One region of the Lysinibacillus sp. K60 genome, then DNA from elsewhere that is predicted to be linked to it. Evidence: riboswitches for the same ligand, from Rfam matches in the RefSeq annotation. Region 1 holds a riboswitch; each other region holds the start of a gene.
What was found. Region 1 has a riboswitch for cobalamin ahead of HCH28_RS14530 (hypothetical protein). Riboswitches for the same ligand answer to the same signal wherever they lie in the genome.
Positions count from the first base shown of each region.

Region 2: it holds a riboswitch for cobalamin, as region 1 does, so the genes downstream of both, HCH28_RS16560 (hypothetical protein) here and HCH28_RS14530 (hypothetical protein) in region 1, are expected to answer to the same signal.
Region 3: it holds a riboswitch for cobalamin, as region 1 does, so the genes downstream of both, HCH28_RS15610 (glutaredoxin family protein) here and HCH28_RS14530 (hypothetical protein) in region 1, are expected to answer to the same signal.
Region 4: it holds a riboswitch for cobalamin, as region 1 does, so the genes downstream of both, nikA (nickel ABC transporter substrate-binding protein) here and HCH28_RS14530 (hypothetical protein) in region 1, are expected to answer to the same signal.

Region 1 covers NZ_JAASJR010000006.1:103,978-109,703, reverse strand. The annotation lists gene HCH28_RS14550 (C40 family peptidase) at 1-43, shown strand, start outside; gene ytvI (sporulation integral membrane protein YtvI) at 200-1,258, opposite strand; gene HCH28_RS14540 (hypothetical protein) at 1,349-1,903, shown strand; gene HCH28_RS14535 (glutathione peroxidase) at 1,985-2,530, shown strand; cobalamin riboswitch at 2,657-2,854, shown strand; gene HCH28_RS14530 (hypothetical protein) at 3,012-3,569, shown strand; gene HCH28_RS14525 (ABC transporter substrate-binding protein) at 3,553-4,503, shown strand; gene HCH28_RS14520 (tyrosine-protein phosphatase) at 4,649-5,416, shown strand; gene HCH28_RS14515 (MATE family efflux transporter) at 5,551-5,726, shown strand, end outside.
Region 2 covers NZ_JAASJR010000007.1:209,321-215,046, reverse strand. The annotation lists gene HCH28_RS16580 (methyl-accepting chemotaxis protein) at 1-354, shown strand, start outside; gene HCH28_RS16575 (hypothetical protein) at 601-879, opposite strand; gene HCH28_RS16570 (PH domain-containing protein) at 981-1,361, shown strand; gene HCH28_RS16565 (GNAT family N-acetyltransferase) at 1,524-2,291, opposite strand; cobalamin riboswitch at 2,539-2,722, shown strand; gene HCH28_RS16560 (hypothetical protein) at 2,950-3,705, shown strand; gene HCH28_RS16555 (elongation factor G) at 3,846-5,726, opposite strand, start outside.
Region 3 covers NZ_JAASJR010000007.1:18,527-24,252, forward strand. The annotation lists gene HCH28_RS15585 (stalk domain-containing protein) at 1-429, opposite strand, end outside; gene dut (dUTP diphosphatase) at 570-1,007, opposite strand; gene nrdF (class 1b ribonucleoside-diphosphate reductase subunit beta) at 1,020-1,988, opposite strand; gene nrdE (class 1b ribonucleoside-diphosphate reductase subunit alpha) at 1,976-4,069, opposite strand; gene nrdI (class Ib ribonucleoside-diphosphate reductase assembly flavoprotein NrdI) at 4,066-4,425, opposite strand; gene HCH28_RS15610 (glutaredoxin family protein) at 4,422-4,646, opposite strand; cobalamin riboswitch at 4,764-4,941, opposite strand; gene HCH28_RS15615 (hypothetical protein) at 5,232-5,726, opposite strand, start outside.
Region 4 covers NZ_JAASJR010000007.1:35,369-41,094, forward strand. The annotation lists gene HCH28_RS15675 (ABC transporter ATP-binding protein) at 1-217, opposite strand, end outside; gene HCH28_RS15680 (ABC transporter ATP-binding protein) at 228-1,001, opposite strand; gene HCH28_RS15685 (ABC transporter permease subunit) at 1,015-1,824, opposite strand; gene nikB (nickel ABC transporter permease) at 1,827-2,780, opposite strand; gene nikA (nickel ABC transporter substrate-binding protein) at 2,852-4,468, opposite strand; cobalamin riboswitch at 4,618-4,810, opposite strand; gene metE (5-methyltetrahydropteroyltriglutamate--homocysteine S-methyltransferase) at 4,949-5,726, opposite strand, start outside.

The DNA.
Region 1 (5,726 bases):
TTGGTGGAATCAATACTTAGTAGGCTTTGGACGTATTCAATAGGCCTCACTATTATATAGACGGTTGATATAAGAAAAAGGTCATCTTTGTAGAGAAAAATATACAAAGATTGACCTTTTTATTTTGCATTTCTTTCAAAAGAAACAAGACGACTACTTCTATTCTTGAAAAGAGATTTCCCTGCATACTAGATTGATATTAAATTTTAAAATTTACTTTGATGACACCTGTCTCTTTCAACGCAATAAAGAAAATAATAACGAATGGACCAACAAGTAAACCGATAATACCAAATAACTGTAGACCTATGAACATGGAAATTAATGTTGGTAAAGTGGACAAACCGATATGGTCTCCCATTAATTTAGGCTCGACTACTCGACGAATAATAAGTAAAATAGCAGCTAAGATGAATAATTTTACAGCTATAGAGGTGTTTCCCATCAATAGGTGGTAAAGCCCCCATGGCGCTAGAATAATGATAGAGCCTAGGAATGGTACAATATCTATTAACCAGATAATAACCGTCATTGTTACTGCGTATTTCGGTTGGATTAATAGCAGTCCAATGAGTGTGACGCCTCCAATAATAAAGCTTACAAATAAGTGAGCCTTCATATAGCCAAATGTAGCATCTTTTAAGCGATTTAAAATAATTTTTATCTTCTTTGCTGTATTGGGCTTTAAATATTTATAAGTGATTTGCTTTAACTTAGGCAAATCAAGCATAAATAGGAATAGCGCAATCATATAAACGAGAAGACTGATAAATAGGCTGGGTATCTCTGAAAAGAAGGCAGAAACTTTGCTATAATTAAAGAAGCTTAAAAAGGATTCTTCAACTTTCTTTATGAAATCCATTGTGGTTTTTTGAAGCGAAGCACTTACTTCAGGTGGAAAGTCTTCTGTGTATTTAGAAATATTTTCTTGCATATGAAGCCACATATCTGATAGCTTGGAAATATAATAGGGAGCTTGCTTAGATAGTAAAATTATTTGTGCCATTATTTGTGTAATGGATAGATAACAAATAATAGATATAACAATAACACTCACTATGTAAATAAAAGCAACTGCTATTTTCCGTGACATTTTCCATTTCCGTTTAAAGAACATGACAATGGGTTCTAAGAAAAATGCACTAATCCCAGCAAGTATTAAAGGCATGGACACTGGGATAACAAAATAAGCAGCTAGAAGTAGGGATATTATCACAATCAACCGAAAAATCAATTTCCTAGCATTAAATTTATTCATAAACTCACCTTCTTTGCGAAAAAAATTAAGTTAAGTGTACCATAAATCAAATTTTATTACGTTCTGAAACAATAAAGGTAGGGATGAATTATGGAAAAAGAGATTTTGCAACTTTTTAGTAATCTAACAGAGCATGATCGCGATATTCAATATGAATCTTACGAGGAATTAATGAAAATTATGCAGGAACCCGTAGATTGGACATATGCAGTTTGGGAACAGCTAATAAAAGCACTTACATACAATAATGGTTATTCTCGTGCACGTGCTGCACAAATTTTATGCGCTTTAGCTGCAAAAAGTGATCCAGAAGAAAGGGTCTTGGAGGATTTTTTAAAGATTTGGGCTGTGACTTACGATGAACAATCTGCTACAGCAAGGCATGCATTACAAGCGATTTGGAAAATTGGACAGGCGGGTCAAGTACAAAGAGATTTGGTTGTATCGTATCTAGCTAAAAGATTTCAAACATGTATAGATGAAAAACAGCCATCTCTTATTCGTCAGGATATTATTATGTCATTTAAAAAGCTATATGATCAAACAAATGACTCGAAATTATTAGATATTGCCCATCGTTTAATTAATGAAGAACAAGATGCTAAATATAAAAAGAAGTATAAGTCAGCCATCCGTTCAAAGTAGCGAGGTGGTGTTTTTTTGTGCAAATTCTTTGATGAACGGTAGAATAGTCAACTATAATGAATGGAAAAAGGGGATTATAGCATGAGCATTTATAATTATCTAGTTCGGAAGCCTAATGGCGAAATTTTATCAATGGAAACATATCGTGGAAAAACAATGTTAATTGTTAACACGGCAAACCAATGCCGATTTACATATCAATTTGAAGACTTACAGAAAATGTATGATAAATATGGAAAAGAGAATTTTGTAGTTCTTGGCTTCCCTTGTGATCAATTTGGCCATCAAAATCCTGAGGATGGAGAGGAAACTAAGCATCTATGCAAGGTAAACTATGGGGTCACATTCCCGATTTTTGAGCTTGTACAGGTAAATGGAGAGGCTACACATCCACTCTTTAATTATTTAAAGCATGAAGTGAATTACCGAGAGTTTGGGAAGGCAAGTATGCAGGAGAAAATGTTGGCAGAAGCAATTGTTCAACTTGCCCCAAGCTTTTTAGATGGTCGTAACATTCGCTGGAACTTTACAAAATTTCTAGTAGATGCTAATGGTAAGACCGTCGCACGCTTTGAACCAACAGATTCACAGCTCGATATTGAACAAGCAATTGAAACACTACTATAGTAAATTTCTTAATAATGTAAAAAATTGTTGGAATTTTCTCTTCTAGTTTAGAAGTGTTACTATATTTTAAAATTGAGTACAGCTATTTTTTCTGAATCATATATGATAAACTGCTTTACAAATGAAATATTCTTGCAGGATAAAGGTGCTAGTAAGCATAATCGGGAATCCGGTGAAAAACCGGAGCTGTTTCCGCAACTGTAAGTACAGCCATTATAAAGATTTACCACTGTCTCAAAGAAGATGGGAAGGTCCTTTATAACACATTCGTTTTATGTGACGAACTGTACAAGCCAGGAGACCGACCTTTATTTGAACGTATAAAAACTTCTCGGAAGCTAGGAGGATATACGGCAAATACATAGGCTTTCTCTAGTTTGATGGCTCAATCTTGTATTTTTGTCGTTCCTTTGCAAAAGGAGCGACTTTTTTATGCCTTTCAAGTAAGAATTTTTCATTATAGAAAATAGGGGGGAAGCAAGTGAAAAAAGATGCCCGTTATTCTTGTTATCCATTTATGCGTGAGAAAGCTTCAACGGTTGATTTTGAAATTCGAACAGATAGCCTTACAACACATCTAGGAGTTGCATTAGCTGCGGTAAAAAAAGAGGATGTTCAAGTTGTTGCTGAGGATTTATTACTTATGTTACCTATGGCGTATCATGTGAATGGCTCAGTTCGTGGGAAATTAGCGGTAACTGAAGAGGATTTATCTTGGTTAAGTGAGCGTTATGATTTTTACGTTTGCCATGTGAAGGAAGAGATTCAAAGTTTTGTTTTACCTCAAGGAACAGAGGCCGCTGCAGCCTTACATCTTTGTCGCAGTGAGGCAAAAAAATCATATCGTACTTTACACAAAGTATCAGAAGAACGAGAGGTTCCTGCTATTCTTTTCGATTACCTTGGTTTATTAGCTAATGTATGTTTTGTCATGGCTGTTTTTATGAATCAGCAAGCTGGAATAGCTGAAATACCGTTTATTAGTAAATCCTACCCAATGAAAAAGAAAAAGGAGAATAACAATGAAGAAAGTATTTAATTTCCAATGGCTATCAGTGCTCTTACTTGCACTGGTATTAGCAGGCTGTGGCACTGCTGAAGATACAAAAAATAAAGATGCCTCGCAGGATACACAACACGTAGAGAAAACAAGCTATAAAGTGACAGATGACCGTGGAATGGAAATAGCGTTTAATGAAGTACCAAAAACAGTTGTATCTTTACAACCAAGTAATACTGAAATTTTGTTTGCTTTAGGTGTTGGCGATAAAATTGTAGGAGCAACTGAGTACGATACTTACCCAGAGGAAGCACAAAAAATTGAACGTGTCTCTGATACTACGAACTTTAACAGTGAAAGAATTATAGCGTTAAAGCCAGATGTTGTTATTGCTTATACAATCGGTGATAAGGATGCACTAAAGCCGCTTGAGGACGCAGGAATTAAAGTGTTTGTTATTCAATCTGCGACTACTTTCGATGATGTTTATGGAGATATCGAACAAATTGCTGCTGTGATGGATGTTGCTGATAAAGGAAATAAATTAAATGAAGAGATTAAAGCGAAAATTGCTGAAGTACAAACGAAGGTGAAGGACGTAAAAACGCCGAAAAATGTTTATTTAGAGGTTAGCCCTAAGCCAGACATATATACAGCAGGCTCTAGCACTTTCCAGCAAGAAATATTAGATGCAGCTAATGTAAATAATGTTTTTTCTGACTTGAATAGCTGGGCAAAAGTGAATGAGGAAGATGTTATTGCTAAAAATCCAGATGTTATTTTAACAACAGTAAACTATACAGAAGATCCAATAGGAGAAATTCTTGGACGAGATGGTTGGAATACTGTGACAGCTATTCAAAACAAAGCGGTATTGTCCATCGATACAGATATCTCTAATCGACCTGGTCCGCGTATTGGTGAAGCTGTAGAATTAGTAGCGAAGGCTGTGTACCCAGAGTTATTTAAATAAGAAATGTTTTCATGCTAGCTGTCAGCCATTCAGCTAGCATTTTTTATGTGGTTTAAATTATTACCTAGCGTGAAAATTGGAATTAATGTAGTTTGTTCTTTAAAATAAAAGTAAGTATGCTTAATAATCTTAGGAGGTGTAGTGATTGGAGCAATTAGAGACAAAGGTAATTCCATTTGAAGCAGTCCATAATTTCCGAGACATGGGTGGATATAAGACAAAAGATGGGCGTAGGGTAAAGAACGGTTTATTTTACCGCTCAGCTGCTCTTGGAAAAATGACACTGGCGGATAAAGAGCTATTTGAAACGTTAGGGATTAAAACCATTTTTGATTATCGCGATAACAATGAGGCGTATCATAATCCTAACCCAGTGTTCTCGTATGCTCAATATATACAAATCCCAGCGAAGGGTAATCATGCTTTTGAAATGCCTACCAATGCTGGTGGTAGAGATTTCTATAAAGTGGTAAGACCTGAGATGTTTCGAGATTTTTATGCACAAATGCCTTTTAACAATCTTTCATTTAAAGAGTTAATGCAAACGATTCAAAACCCTGATAATCTAGGTCTTGTACATCATTGCGCAGTTGGTAAGGACCGAACGGGTATTGGAGGAGCACTTATTTTACTAGCTTTAGATGTACCAGAGGAGACCATCATGGAGGACTATTTAGATACTAATATACATTTACGTCCAATGGTAGAAAGAATGGCTCAGGCTATTCAGCATCAGTATAATGAGCAAGAACTACAGCAATTTTATGCATTAATGTCCGCCCGTGAAGACTATTTACAAGCAGCATTGGATGCGATGGATCGTCGCTATGGTTCTAAGACTGGGTTTTTAGAGCAGGAATTTGGCCTAACAATTGAAAAACGAGAGCAATTACAATCCTATTGCTTAATTTAAAAAATGGCCCTTTCACACGATGTGGGAGGGATTTTTTATGTGGAAGCGCTGTATTCCTATAAATCTCTTTACAGTCTGAATATTTGTGATAAGATACAATAGATTTTTAAGAAAATATAGGAGAAGTGAAAGTATTGGCAGACACAATTAAAGAGACAAATAAGTTAAGTCTATTCCATTTAACATGGCCGATCTTCTTAGAAGTTTTTCTATTTATGTTGATGGGACTAGCCGATACTTTTATGCTCAGTGCTTTATCAGATAATGCTGTATCAGGAGTAGGTGCAGCCAATCAATATATCCATATTGC
Region 2 (5,726 bases), on a different contig from region 1:
AAACAAGTAGCCTCATCAGTAGAAGATGATTTGAAAAATGTTCAACAAGGAGTTTATGTCATTGACGAAGCGACAAAATCATTTGGCACGATTTCACAGCATGTTAGTCAGATGACAAGTCAGCTTGAGGATATTTCGACGACAGCTGAGCAGCTTTCAAGTAGCGCCAATGAAGTAGCATCCACTGTGACAACCATAGCAGCTGGCATGGGCAAGCTATCGAATTATACAGAAGCTGTGTTACATTCAATGGACGAGCAAACAGCCTCAATGCAAGCAGTTAATCATGTCACACAGGATTTAAGTGTCCAAGCGGATAACTTACAAAAGTTAACTAACCAGTTTCAGGTTTAGGCAATGAAAAGTATTTTTCTAGGTTTTTTAAGCCTAAAATAAGCATCTTCATCAATACTACGAAAAGCCACAAAGTAGAAATGATGGACCATAAAAACACTTTCCTAGAATACATGGAAAGTGTTTTTATGGTCGAACCAGCGCAATTAGTTTCCCAGTGAACTCCTCAGATAGTGTGTAGATCGTATGCGTATCCTCGACATGCATCAAACTACTGTTTTGACCTTTATCACCTAACCAATGATGCTAGCCATATTTGTTTCCTGCCTTGTCCACTATTTGTACATTATGTTCTGGTGAAGCCATATTGACGGTACCCTCGTTTTTGACAGCTGTTGCAATGGCTTGTTGGAATAGTGTAAGTAATTCTTCATCCTGATATTTTTTACTAAAATCACGGTTTATCTTGCCAAATTCAGCACGATTAGAAATGCTGACCTTAGCTAAATCATCATCTGGTTTTTCATTACATCCTAGTAAAACAACGGCTAGTAGAGACACTAAAGCAACTATCATTATTCGCAACCACTCACCCCCTCAATAGGCAAAATAATACCACCATTTCCTGTCGTAGCTCTCACTTCTTTGTAATACATTAAATAAACGAGAGCGAAAGGGGACAGATAGTGGGCTTATTTGATGGATTGATCGGCAATGCAAGTGAGGTGAATTTAGAAAAACTACAGGAGGAGGTCCATGATTTATTAATTCCAAATGAGACAGTCAAGAACGCCTATAAAATTATTAGAGACACGTTTATTTTTACCAATAAACGATTGATCCTCATCGATAAGCAAGGAGTGACTGGCAAGAAAACGGAGTATCATTCTATTCCCTATAAAAATATCGTGCATTTTTCAGTAGAAACAGCTGGAACATTTGATTTAGATGCAGAGCTCAAAATATGGGTGTCTGGCAGTTCATTACCGATTCAAAAAAACTTCAATAAGGCGACAAATATTTATAAGGTGCAAAGCGTCTTAGCACAGTATGTGTTGGGGACGTAATGAAGGTGCTAATAGTACATGTGCACAACCAAAAGCCCGCAAATATGCGAGGCTTTTTTGTCGTGCCAGAAAAGGACGGCGTAAGGGATTTTAAGTCGGCTTCATGATTACGGTAGGCTCGAAAATACTGATAAGCGTAAATAAGAACGCCTTGCCGAAGTCTTATTCAAAGACAATCATTTCTCCGACTTCTTTAAACCCGAAGCGTTTGTATATATTCTTTCCATCCTCTGATGCCTGTAAGACTACGGGCTTTTGCTTATCAATTGTTTGACTGAGTAGGAATTGAAACATCTCACTGCCATACCCCTTGCCCCCATACGCATCTTTTGTCATCACATCATAAATCCCATAGCTATGTTTACTGTCTATTAATAATCCCGTAGCGATAGGTATTTCCTTTAAACAGCCAATAAACATTCGAGCATTTGATGCTAACTTTTCCTGTGAGAATTTATGAAAATAAGTTTCTAATGCATCTCTTTCTGCTGTTTCTCCAAATAAACTTAGAAAAACTTCCTTATATTGTAGAAGCTCTTCCTTGTTGCTTACTTCTGTGATGGTAAGATGATTGGAAATTCGTGGACCTGTGCGAAGTGTATGGTCAAGCTTCATCATCATATTTCGTTCAGCTTCCTGTAAATTGCAGTCTTTTATCAGCTGTAGCCAATCATCGCTTAGATAGTTGGCATCCACCCACGTGCTGAAAGGAAGTTTATTAACAATGAAATGATTAATCCTTTGTTTAAGATGATTTTCCTTATGAATCATAGGCGATTTCACTACTAGCAAATTAAATGTATCAGTTGGAATGTTCGTGTTGGCTATGACAAAATGAGCTTCCTCTATAATTTGTCCAGAAACAGCTTGAGTAAATAGTTTCATTTTTTCCTCTAAATTACTCGTCACTAAATGTTGACTTGCTTTCATATCTTTCATCCTTTCACTATTAGTAGTGCGCACTATCTTTTATTATAGAGTCATTGAAAGATTAAAAATACGGAGTTCACCGTTTTTATATCCTCCCATAATTTTCAGAAAACAATCAGGCACGAAAAGCAAGGATGATTAGTAGTTTGGAAAATATTATGATATTTGACTTTAGAAAAATACTACTTTACAATTGATTTTAGTAATCTAATAGGAATGTGGCGTACACTAAATTCCTATGACAACTGAATAGCGTGTAGTAATAGGTGTAAATTGCGTGCAATTTGCTTAAAAGGGAAGTCGGTGCGAATCCGACACTGTCCCGCAACTGTAAATGTGAGCGACTTTTCAGCAACCACTGTCAAATGATGGGAAGGGGAAAAGTGGCGATGACCATGAGTCAGGATACCTGCCTAGTTACGAGTACACACCATAAACCTACGAGGAATAGGAGGTGGCATGTTGACAAAACAGAATACTCTGTTCGTCACAGTACGTCAAACGCCCATAGTAAATGAAAGGGTTCACAATCGAACTCGTTCACACATACTTAGGGTTTGTTTGCCATTGTGTGATGAAAGAAGATAAAATGAAGGATTTCCTCTAAAGTAGGGAGTCCTTTTTGTTTTGAAAATATGTACGCAAAGGGGATGCACGTATGACAAATTTTCATGTAACGACAACGTTGGAAACGCCTTTTGAAGATCTGAACATTTGTAAGCAACCACGCACAGAAGTTGCCAAGAAAGCGAAAACAAGAATGGTGGTCGAATCTCTAATCGATCAATTATTAGCAACGAAGCTGATTCGCAATGATCGCTTCTTTGAGCAAATCTTATATAATAAAGAAATTATTTGGATACAAAATGGGGATGTGGACGGTCATCTTTTAGCGAAAGCAGCCATAGCAGATGAACTGAAAACAAAGACGAATAGCTTTATGATGTACATGCCGACCAATCCGATTGTCTATGAGGTCAATGGAGAAGCGTATCACTTAATTACGCGCATTGATTCTACACGCGCAAAGCCCAACCTTGACCGTCTCTCATTGGCGCCAAAGCCTGTTTTAAGTGCCGCTCGTGTCAATGACTTATTATGCTCGATTGTTATGCGCTTTTACGAAACGTATTTACACGATTTAGCGCCTCACCATGACAAACTCATCGCATTTGTACAGCAGGAATATGCCCAGTTTATTGAAGCAGTGCAAGCGTTAAATGATTATCATTTCAACTGGCATCCACGTGGCAACGGTCACGAGCTTTTACTGCAATTAATTGATCATCTACAACTTTTAAAAAGTCAGCCAGGTAAGGTACTAATTGATTTTACAAACAAGCATGACTACGTGATAGTTGAACCCGCTTATTTGATAGACAAACCAACAAAGAAGGCTGTCGGTGCACTATAAAACCAAGCCCTCCATTTTTTGGAGGGCTTGTTTTGATCTTGCGCTATGAATATCCGCGAAAGCAGGAAAAATACCCGCGCTAGTGCGACGAATACCCGCGAAAGCAAGTAATGCCTTCACGCGAACAAAATCACCCCATCCTACAGGCAATGCATGGCTGCCTGTGCTTCTTGCCATGGAACCGTATACCCTTTGCCCTTTGCACAAAAGATACTAGAGGAACTATACTCAGGGTCTGCATTTTTATCGTAGCCAATCTGTGCAATCACATCCTCTGTATTATGGCACACATCATAGCCATCAAATTGGAGAGTGAGTGCACCTTTCCCATTTGTATAGGCGGCAAAGGTTGTACTGTAGCTCATTAAAGTGGCAACAGGCGCACGACCTGTTAGGATAACATCCGTTTCGGATAAAATCGGGTCATCGAATGTGCCTGCTGCTTGCTGAATATCATTCATCATACGGCCGATAAAGTCGTTTGAAGCCTTCATTTTAAAGCGATAATAGGGTTCAAGTAGGACATTTTGTGCCTGCTCCAGCCCCTGACGCAGTGCACGGAAACTGGCTTCGCGGAAATCTCCCCCCGATGTATGTTCATTATGCCCGCGACCTGTTAGAAGTGTAAAATGAATATCTGTTACAGGGAAGCCTGTCAGTAGCCCATGATGGTCACGCTCAAACAGATGCTTTTCAACAAGGCGCTGATTGCCTAAAGATAAATGATCTGCATGACAGGCATTGCTGAAGGTATTACCTGTTCCACGTGGATTTGGCTCCATTAATAAATGAACTTCGGCATAATGCTTGAGGGGCTCGAAATGACCATAGCCTGTTACGGGGGTCGCAATGGTTTCCATATATAAAATTTGCGGCTCACCAAAGGAGACAGCTATTGAAAAACGCGTCATGAATACCTCTGTCAGGACCTCTAATTGAATGACACCCATAATATGCACATGGATTTCCTGAAATTTTTCCAGCCAGACCACACGCAAGGACGGCTCTTCTGCTTCGAGTAAACGGAAAAACTGGAGCACTTCCTTGATATGCTGATCGCCCTCATATTGAACCTTTGCCTGTAAGGTTGGGACAAGCTCATAGGGCTGGGATAGCATCGTTGTACCGATTCGATCCCCAATGTTTGCCTGGCTCAGCCCTTTGACAGCGAAAATTTCTCCCGCCTCTACCTGTTGAACGGTCTCATAGCGACTGCCGTTATAAAGGCGAATTTCAGTTACTTTTTCTGTTACTTCGCTAAATGAAAATTCATCACGCACATGCAATGAACCCTTGACCGCCTTCATAAAGGTTAAACGCTGGTGACCATCATGACGAATTTTAAAAACCTCTCCCTCAAACGGGGCAACCTTGTCAAAATCGGTACTCGTTAACAGCGGGAGCTGGTCAAGAAATTCCTGAATGCCCTCATCCTTTAAGGCAGAGCCAGCAAAGCAAGGGAAGGCACATTCATTTTTAATCATTCCCTGTAACTGAGCAAGACACTGTTCATGCTCCAATGACTCATTCAGAAAGGCATCAAGCAATTTTTCGTCGCGCTCCGCTAGCCATTCCATGATGCTATTTGACACATAGTCTGCTCGCAGTGGCTCATCGATGAACAATACATGCTGTGAGCAATCTTTGCGAAGCTGCCTGATGACAGCCTCCACATTGGCACCTTCACGATCTATTTTGTTGATAAAGAAGAAGGTAGGGACATGGTATTGACGTAAAAGTTGCCATACTGTTTCTGTATGGCCTTGTATCCCTTCGACAGAGCTAATGATCATAATGGCATAATCCATCACACGAATGGCACGCTCCATCTCAGGGGAGAAATCGACATGCCCTGGCGTATCAATCAATGTGTATGTATCATCGCCAATGCGCATACGCCCCTGCTCGGCAAATATCGTAATGCCTCGTCTGCGCTCCAGCTCGTGATTATCAAGAAAGGTATCCTGATGATCAACTCGACCACGGGCTTGGATACTATTTGTATGAAAAAGTACTTGCTC
Region 3 (5,726 bases), on a different contig from region 1:
CATCCCCTTAATCATCAATGGCTCTGTATCGATTGAGATCGTTAAATGATCGTAATGAATTTTACAGCCAAGAGTTTCTGCTAGAAAACGTAATGGTACAATGGTGCGTCCATTCTTTAGGTATGGCTTCGCATCCAATATTACCGTTTTTCCATTTATTTCGGCTTTGTTACTGTTCAACTTTAAACTGACTCTCATCTCACTTTTGGTCAGTGTCACTTTGCCATCCGACCAATGCACCTTAGCCCCTAAATTTTCACTTATCACGCGTAAAGGTACCATTGTTCGATTGTTTTTTATTTCGGGCTTCACCTCCGTTTGTACTATCATACCGTCCACTTTTAGTTGACTGCTAGCTGCTGCAGCAGTTGTGATAGAAGTAAGAAGGACAATCAACATAAGGAAAATACCTGAACATGTTTTTTTCATTTTATTAGCTCCTTTAATTCGCTATCATTACTTCATTCCATATGAACCCTATTATTTCCTTCTACTATTATGAAGGAGAAAAAAAATCCTGCGAATAAGCAGGATTTTTAAGTAAACTTTATGAGGTTTATATATACACGCTATTTCGTACCACTTGCGCCAAATCCAGATGCGCCTCGGACCGTTTGAGATAATTCATTTACTTCCACTAATTGAATAGAAGGAACAAGCTGAATAACCATTTGAGCAATGCGCATTGATTTTTCTACGATAAATGGTTCTTGACCATGGTTGATTAAAATAACACCGATTTCGCCTCTATAGCCTTCATCTATAGTGCCTGGGCTATTCAGTACGGTTACACTATGCTTTAATGCTAGTCCACTTCTTGGTCGAATTTGGGCTTCCGTTCCCTTAGGTAATTCAATCTGTATACCTGTCTTAATGAGTTTGGCTACGCCTGCTGGGATTTCTACTGATTCTATGGAATAGAGATCCATGCCTGCATCCCCAGGGTTGGCTTGTATCGGTAGCATGGCATCAGCGTGAACTTTTTTAATTTTTACTTCTAGATTCATTGTTCTTCATCCTTAACGATTAAAATTGAATGTGTCATCTGTGATTGGCGCAACTTTTGCCTTCGCATACGTAGCGCCCTTTTGTGAAAAGAAATCATATGTGGAGCCTTCATTACGAATACCATTCATCACAATTGGATTGACTTCCTCTTCTGGGAACATGGCTTCAAAGCCGACATTCATTAAAGCTTTATTAGCATTATAACGTACATATGCTCGCACTTCAGGTGATAATCCTGTTTCCGCATAAATATCATCTGTATACTTCATTTCATTTTGATATAAATCTAATAATAGCTCATAGCCCCATAAATGTAGCTCTTCTTGCTTTTCCTTTGAAAATTGCTTGAATAGATTTTGAGCAAAAAATCCAACTGCTACCCCATGGATAGATTCATCCCGCAAGATGAGTGAAATAATCTCGGCACTGTTTCGTAGGAAGCCTTGTCCCCCTAAGTATAGTGGATAGAAAAAGCCAGAATAGAACAAGAAAGATTCAAGCATAACGGAGGAGAACATCGCTTTCCATAAGCTCTCTGGGTTGCCTTCTTCAATACTATTATAAATGTCTGCGATTTTATTGGCCTTATACTGTAGAAATTCATTTTTCTTGACCCATTCAAATAGCTCGTCGATTTCTTCGTTTGTACAAAGCGTTGTGAAAATATAAGAATAGGACTTGGCATGTATCGCCTCGAATGCATCAAAAACAGTTAGGACAGCCTTTTCCTGTAAATCGTCTGTATAAGCAGCAACACGATTCATCCCGATATTTGTTTGTACAGTATCCAGTAAGGTTAATCCTGCAAATACTTTTTTATATGTGTCCTGATGCTCAAAGCTTTTCCATTGCTTAATATCTTTACTGACCGCAATCTCTTCTGGAAACCAAATTTGCTTCCATTGCTGGTCCCAAAATATTTGGGCAAGCTCACTTGTTGCCTTATTCCAATTGACTGCCTCATAAATTATATTTGACATGCTACACACTCCTCTAAGCTTTGTAATCGTTGACGAACATAGTAAACAGACTTAATGCCCTTTACCCACGCATAAATGTATACTTTAGCCAATTGTTCGGTTGTCCAATTGTCCGTTACATAAAGCGTCATGGAAATACCTTGGTCAACGTGCTTTTGAGAAGCTGCATATAAATCAATTAAATCATAAGGATTCACATCATACGCCTCCACATATAAATGACTATTGTCATTTGTTAAATGAGGCATTGGATAAATGGTTCTACTATCGGCGTAATCACGAACCTCTACGCGCTCTGTACATGGTGCGATTGAAGCCGTACAGCTACGAATATATGAAATACTACCAGTTGGGGCAATAGCCAAACGATAGGAATGGAATAGACCATATTGCATCACTTCCTGCTTTAACGTTTCCCACATCTTGTTCGTAATGATTGGAATATTGCCAAGTGCCTTCAATACAACAGGTGACAATTCTTCCTCAGCTTTATTGATATATTGGTCAAAATAGCTACCAGATGCATAATCACTGTCCTCGAATCGATAGAAGGTTGCAGCTTTTTCTTTCGCCATTTCCATCGAAGATTTCAGTGAATAATAGTTCATCGCTTCCATAAAGTGATCCATGAAATCAATGGAATCTTTTGAGCCGTATAGGATGCCTTCTGTCACGAGATGCCCATGGAGGTTCATACAGCCAAGCCCTACAGAATGCATTAATTGATTGGCTTTTGCAACAGACGGTACATTTTTAATGTGTGTCATTTGCGATACATTTGTTAATAGGTGCATGGCTGTATCGACTAATGCGCCGAAATCATTCACTTTACTTGCTGCATGGATATCGATGGAACCTAAGTTACACGATACATCTAATCCATAGTCATTTGGTTGATCCTGGTCCGTAATGATACTTGTCTCTTGTACTTGTAAGATTTCTGTACATAAATTGGACATTTTGACACGTCCAATATTTTTTAAAGGATGTACCTTATTGACATTATCATCAAAGATTTCAAACGGGTAGCCTGATTCAAATTGTGCTTTTTTCACCTCTGTATAAAGCTTCCGTGCATTTAAACGTTTAATTTTACGAATTTTTGGGTTATCAAGTAGCTCGTAGTACATGTCTGAAATGGAAAGCTCAGACATACGTTTACCGTATTCTTTAAAAATATCGTATGGGCTAAACAAGACGATATCCTTATCACGTTTCATCAGTTCGAAGAAAATACTAGGTATAATAATCCCTGTTGAAAGGGTTGCGAGGCGAATTTTATCATCAGCATTTGGTTTTTTTGATGATATGAAATTTTCTATGTCTGCATGGAAAATATTTAGATAGACAACACCTGAGCCATTTCGTTGCCCTAGCTGATTTGAATAACTGAAAGAATTTTCTAACAGTTTTGCTACTGGGATGACACCACTTGCACGATTTAATATCTCTTTAATTGGATCACCTAAAGGGCGTAAATCTGTTAAGTTGACCCCTACTCCACCACCAAGGCGTGATAGCTCTAAACAATAGCCAATATTTTCAGCAATACTGTTCATGGAGTCATCCATTGATAATTTAAAGCAGCTGACTAATTCACCACGTGCTTTCTTACCACTATTTAAAGCAGTTGGTGTCGCTGGCTGGTAGGCTTCCATCATTGCTTCGACAGAGCGTTCTGCTAGAGTTGTGTTTCCTTGCGCCAAATACAAAGCAATAATGACAATACGATCCTCATACTTTTCTAAGATCTCTTCCCCGTCACGACTTTTCATAGCATAGCTATCATAAAATTTGCTTGCGCTCATAAAGGATGGGAAGCGGAAATTATAATCATAGGCTTTCTTGTACAGCTTCTTAATAAATTCCATCTCGTACATATCGATAAATGCTTTCTCATAGTAGCCCTCATCAACTAAATAGCGGATTTTTTCCTCAATATCTATAAAATAACGCAAACGTACGTTAACATACTCTAAAAAGTAGCGGCGCGTAGCTTCGCGGTCCTTTTCTAACTCAAGTAATCCAGTTGTACTATAACGATTCAGTACGTCATTATTAAGCTTTAAATAGGTTTTCATCTCATTACCCTCGTTTCATAAAACGTTTGTATTGCTTCGTAATCCGTTTGATTACCTCGTAAATCTAATTTCCTTACTAAGGGTACATGATAGGTAGCGGCGATTTTCTCACCAGCAGCGCCAAATACATGATGGCCGAAATTACTATTGCCACTGGCAACTACTCCTTTACAAAAATCCCTGTTTTTTTCTAAGAAACGTTGTACCTTTGCTGGAATGTCACCTAAACCATCTGTGTAGGTAATTAAAAGATAGGGCTTGTTCAATCGCAATTCCTCCGAGAGCTCGATACATTCTGCCTTTAATTTGGATACAACATTTCGGACATTACCTGTACGACTCGCGTAAACGATCATAGAGCAATCAACTCAATTTGAGAAACAATTTCCTGAACATCTCCTATAAAAGTTTCATTCATCTCTAAAACAGGCACACTTAAAAAACCTGCGTCAATAATCGTTTGCTTTGCCTGTTCATCATGATCGATGTTAACGATTTCAGCTTCAAGTCCTGCACGTTGTAGTTCAGATTTTACCCATAGGCATTTTGGACAAATTGTTTTCGTATAAAGTTTCATAGAAATCCCTCTTTTCATAAAATAAAAAGCCTATCTCCTCTAGAGAGATAGGCTAAATGGAAACGTTAACATACCAAAAATACTGACGTTCCCATCTCTTAATCCCCGAAGAAATGATAAATTTGTTTTATAAAGGCAGGTCTCCTGGCTTTGCTTCATTCTCTGATTCCCTTCCCATGCAAATGCACAGTGGTTGCAATCATCGTCAGCTTCACAGTTGCGGGGACAGCGTCGGAATTGTACCGAACTTCCCTTTTAAACTACATATAGTAGTACCTTTGTAAAACGAACACAATATATAGTTGTTGTTCAATAGTTTTAAGTGTACCATCCTTCAAATGAAAAGTAAATCAAGATTCTAAACTTCTTTATTTTTGGATTATTCAGTATTTTTAATTATGTAGTTCGAAATAGATTATCAATAATTACTACTTCCTAATTAAAATATTTATTTTAAATGATGTATGAAATTCTCTATTAAAATCGATCTACATTTGTAGAATGACTAGGATAATCTAGTTGAATAGCTAACATAGAACACTCTATATTCTGAAGAAAAATAGACTGATTGACACTACGAATATATTATTTCCTTTCAATAAACAGGGCCAATTCCTTATAAAATTCCGGCGTTGCAGCAGAATTTGTATGAAATTGAGGATTATATTTGGATATAAGTTTATATAATTTAGTAGCAGTTAAAAGATTTTGTTCTCTATCGTAAGCCCTAAAGCTATTATAGACCTCTTTCACTTTCCCATTTGCTAAATGAGAAAAGTAATGTTGCACTTCTTCATCCTCTAAGTAATCTAGTTGCCATTTGTAACATATTAAATTTGTGAGGAAAAACATTTCTAATGCTGGCATTTCACCAAATTTCAATAGCAATGTCATCCCATAATCAAAGGCATTTTCTAACCATTTCACTCCATGCCGTTCCCTGTAAAAACGAATTAATCTTTGTAAACCATGTCCTTGTTCTTTCACAAGGTAAGAATGAATATTCCTATTTCCAGCATTTCTTTCCCATTCATCAAGAGAAAATTTATATTTTCTTATAAGTTTCATCCAAAGCTTTTG
Region 4 (5,726 bases), on a different contig from region 1:
GAAAGAGCAGCTCTCCGTTTGTTGGTCGTTCAATCCCTAAAATAATGCGTCCTAATGTGCTTTTTCCAGAACCACTTTGACCGACGATTCCGAGACATTCTCCCTCCTGAAGTGAAAATGACATCTTTTGTAATACAGGAATTTTTTGTCCTCGTTGAAATAGGGCTGGTCTTTGAGCATAATGCATGTCTATATTTTTCACGTCTAGCAACGTCATTTTTTCACCTCTAAAATAGCATTCTTGCTTGTAAAAGCTTCTTTGTATAGGGATGCTGAGGCGCATCAAAAAAATCAAAAACATTTGCTTGCTCAACGATTTCTCCTTGATACATCACAGCCACATCATCCGCAAGCTCAGCAATGACACCTAAGTCATGCGTGACAAGGAGTATGGTAGCATCTGTTGCTGAGCGAATTTGATTAAATAGTGTTAATACTTGTTTTTGATTGATGGTATCAAGAGCAGTCGTAGGCTCGTCTGCAATGTAGAGGGAGGCCTGTATCGCCAATGACAGAGCAATCATCACTCGCTGTAGCATGCCTCCACTTAACTGGAAAGGATAGTAGGATAAAAGCTGCTCTGGCTGAGGTAAATGAACTTTTTTCAAAGCATCAAGGGCGATCTGTCTCATTTCTTTTTTTGTTAGTTTAAAGTGTGCTTTTAATGTTTCTCGAAAATGACTTTCAATCGTTTGAATATGATCGAATGCAGCGGATGGATTTTGCAAAATCATCGAAAGATGTCTGCCACGATAAGCTCTCCATTTAGCAGCTGAAACGTTCAATAAATTTTCTTGCAGATAGAGTACTTCACCTTGGCTGACATGTGCAAAGGACGGCAATGTTTGCATGATGGCATGGCAAAGCATGGTCTTTCCACTGCCACTTTCCCCTATAATTCCTAAGACTCTCCCTTTATAAGCTGTCAGATTGATAGAGGTTAATATATTTTTCTCTCTGATTTTGACTGTGAGGTCTTTCACTTCTAAAACTTTCTCCATAACTTCCCCTTTACTAGTCAAGCTTTTTTAAACGATTTGCTAATTGATTAAACAATAACACAACAAGGATGATGGCAAGCCCAGGATAAAGCATTAATTCAGGATGCTGCCGCATGTATTGCTTCCCTTCATTGATCATCATGCCCCATTCTGGGATCGGTGCCTGCACGCCAAGTCCGATAAAGGAAAAGCCTGCAATTTCTAAAATCACCTTCCCAATATCTAATGCAACAATCGTGACAATAGATGGCAATATATTGGGTATATAATGGCGTTTAATTAATTGGATACCTGTAGTGCCAGTAATCCTTGCAGCTTGAACAAAGTCTTTCTCATTCACGCCAATAAACAAACTTCGGACCATTCTTGCATAATAAATAAGCTGTGTAAAAATGAGCGCTATTAAAACATTTTTTAAGCTAGGGCCTAATATACCTAACAGCCCAAATGCAAGTACGAGTGTAGGAAAGGCTAATAAAATATCACATAATCGAATAAAAAGAAAATCGATTAACCCTCTTTTCAATGCTACAAAAGCACCCAGTAGGATAGCTAAAACAATGGCAACTAGCTGAATGATGAGCGCTGATCCTAAAGAATAACGAATACCTAAAAGAATGCGTGACAAGATACACCTTCCTAAATGATCTGTACCTAATGGATAGTCCCAAGACGGAACTGAAAATTTCTTAGCTATATCGACAGCAAAAGGGTCGTGTGGCATTAAAATTGGTGCAAACAATCCTAATAAGCCAATAATGACAAGGAGGGATAGACTAATTAATCCTGTTAAGTTGCCACTTTTTGTTCGTACGAATTTCATTTTTAATCTCTCCTGCCCTTCATCATTAGATGAGGGTCCAATAAACGATGCAATATATCTGTACATAAATTGGCAAGCACATAGATAACCGCAATAATTAATACATAGCATTGTACAACTGGATAATCCCTGTTCATAATGGATTCTATTAAGTACCTGCCGAGTCCTGGCCAGCTAAAAACCTGCTCCACAATCACGGCTCCACCTAATAGATTGCCAAGGGTCATGCCTAGCAAGGAAGTCAAGGGAATAGCAGCATTTCGCAACACATGACGGATAAGAATCACAGAGCTTTTTAATCCTCTTAGCCGTGCATATTGAACATATTGCTGTTGTAATTCTTCTAGGATGGTTGAACGGATAAACTGAACGAATAATCCAATTGTTGGTAACGCCAGTGTGAAGGCGGGTAAAACTAAATGAGCAGGTGTCCCCTTCCCGTTTGTCGGAAAGAGTCCTAATTTTAAGCTAAATAAATAGAGTGATAGGAAACCTAACCAAAAGGTTGGAATCGACACACTCAAGATGGAAAAGAATTGTATGATTTTATCGATGATGGTGTGCTTATACAATGCGCTTATTACCCCGAATGGAATACTTAGCCCTAAAATGAGGATAAACGCAGCAATAGCTAATTCAATGGTTGCGGGTAATTTCGAGAATAGCTCATGTGCCACGGGTAATTTACTAACAAAAGATGTTCCAAAATCTAGCTGTAATACGCCTTTTCCCCATAGTAAATATTGAAGAAGAAATGACTTGTCCGTCCCTAGCTCTTCACGTAATGCCTGAATGGCTTCCTCTGTTGGCGCAACCCTTGCCAAACGTAGTATGACTTCAGCAGGCTCTACTGGAACAAAACGAATAAATACAAAGGTTAGGATGGAAACGCCTAATAAGACAAAGGGCAATGTTAAAATTCTTTTTAAACAAAACATCCATGTCGACTCATACATGCTGTCACTTCCTACTCAATCCTATGATAAAGAGAGAGCTGTCTCTGCTAGACACACTCTCTCCTCCACTTTTATTTTTCTTTAGCCATTTGTGCATAAGGTATATCATATTCAGATGCACGTGGGGCAAAATCCTTTAGAGATGGTTGATAAATCACATTATTTGTTTCGTAAGAAATAGGGTAAAAGAGTGCCTGGTCATGAAACATCGTTAAAATATTTGTGTAAAGCTGCACGCGTTCCTCTTCATCTGTCCCTACTAATAATTGGTGAATTTTCGTATCGATTTCTTTGGCGTTTGCTAAGCCTAATTTCGCCTCATACACACCACTAGCATTTGGTGTAGCTGATTCATTTGCAAAGCTATGTGGATCTGTAGGTGGTCCATTGGTCCGCCAGAAATTAATATCTACCTGGTCATCCATCAATTGTTGAAGACCGACCATTACATCTGCCCCTTCTAAATTCAACTGAACGCCAATTTTTGCGAGTTCACCTTGCATTAATTCTGCCATTGGTTTTTGAATCGCATCGGATGCAATGTAAATCAAATCTAAAGTCAACGGCTGTCCGTTTTTTGAACGAATTTTTTCACCCTTCGGTAATGTCCACCCTGCCTCATCTAGCAATTGTTGGGCTTTTTCTGGATTGTATACAATAGGTGCTAAATCTATATTGGCATAAGGAATTGCATCCCAGAACAATGTGTTCGCTACTTTTTCCGTACCATGTGTAATACTGTCGACCATTTGTTCCTTATTAATAGCATACTGAATGGCTTGACGTACCTTTAACTCAGATAATGGACCAGATTGTGTATTGAATAGCAGTGCTTTCGTAGATAAAGGCTCAGAGGTAGCAGTTTTGTATTTGCCACTGTCTTTTAAATACGTATAGTTATCTAAACTAATAATGCCACGGCCATAAATTAAATCTAATTCTTCGTTTTCAAATGCTAATGAAATAGATTCTGAGTCTGGGATAATTTTTACTTTTATTTGTTCTACTAATGGTTGTTCTCCCCAATAGTTTTCATTGCGACTAAATAATGCATATTCATCCTTTTTGTATTCAGTTAATACCCAAGGGCCTGTTCCAATCGGTGCTTTGATAGAATCTTGCGTCATATCACCATCTGGGAATCCGTTATCCCCTAAAAAACGGAAAGGTCTGACAAAGGCAAGTTCGTTTAAGACAGGATAATATGGCTCATCCAATTGCAGACGAATTGTAAAATCATCCACTTTTACAACCTCTTTCATGTGGTTAACCATCCCCATCCAAGAATGCATATCTCGATTCGCTAATACGGCGTCAAAGTTACGAATGACATTATCTGCATTAAATGCGGTGCCGTCTGAATATTTCACATCTTTTCTTAGATGGAAAGTATACGAAGTTTTATCCTCGGAGATGTCCCAGCTTTCGGCGAGCTTAGGCGTAACCGTACCATCATCGTTGTATTCCACCAAGGATTCATAAACCATTGCTTGGGCAGTCATTTGATTCGGTAAATATGTATGAGGATTCAATGGACCCACATCTAATGGCCAGCCAATCGTTATCCTTTTTTCATCTGTTTGGTTTGCTGAGGTCTTTTCCTTTTCTTCATCCATGCCTGTACAGCCAGCAAGTAAACTGAACGTCAGGACAAGCAGGAAAGGAAGTAAATACTTTATCAATCTCATTTTCTGTCTCCTATCTCTATCCGTAGTACAAATAAATCTACTTGTTGAAGAAGAGAGGGCATAAAAAAACCTTATTCTAAAAAAGAATAAGGACAGAAAAACCCACGATGAGCAAGTCTCCATCCATCTCCCTATCTTTCGTAGATCATCAATGAATCTTCTTACAAGCAGGCATTCTGGCTCATGAATCATCATTTTGCTTCACCTTCCCAAGTACTCACTCAGTGGTATTTGAAACAAAACTACTCATTTACAGCTGCGGGACAGCATGGGGATTTCACCCATTTTCCTTTTAATTGAATGAAAGACGATTTCACTCAAACTTGTAATGATTGCTATGAAATTAGTAATAAACATAACATGCTCGCCTGTTCACGTCAATTTTATTTTCTGAATATAATAAATAACATAAAAAGACTAGGAATTTACCCTAGTCTTCGTAATTGGAGAGTAGATGTAGTAGATTAAAAAATCACTTCGTTAGCTTGATGTAGATTGCTGTACGGCTTGACGCAATGTTTTAGTAGCAGCAACCATATTCGCTAATGCTGCAACGGTTTCTTCTTCTTTTCTCGTTTTTAAGCCACAATCTGGATTCACCCAGAATTGATGACGGTCCAGCACCTGTAGACTATCTTTCATAATAGTGAGCATTTCTTCCTCGCTTGGTACACGAGGGCTATGAATATCATAGACGCCTAAGCCAATTCCTTTAATATAGGGCTGCACTTGTAGTGAAGAAATAAGTTCCCCATGGCTTCGTGATGTTTCTATGGAAATCACATCTGCATCTAGTGCGCTAATCGGTTCGATGAAATCATTAAACTCGCAGTAACACATATGTGTATGGATTTGTGTTTCATCTTTGACACTAGATGTAGCAAGCTTGAAGGAATTGACAGCCCAATCTAAGTAAGCCCCCCACTCTTCTTTTCGAAGCGGTAAACCTTCTCTTAGTGCTGGCTCATCCACTTGAATAATCGAAATTCCTGCGTTTTCTAGTGCTTCCACCTCTTTGCGAAGTGCTAATGCAATTTGATAAGCGACATCTTGACGGGAAAGATCATCGCGCACAAAGGACCAATTTAATATCGTTACTGGCCCTGTCAGCATGCCCTTTACAAATCGCTTTGTTAGGCTTTGAGCATAGGCTGATTCTTTTACGGTAATTGGTGAGGCCCACGCAACATCTCCATAAATGATCGGAGGCTTCACACAACGTGACCCGTATGACACGACCCATGCTTTTTCTGTAAAG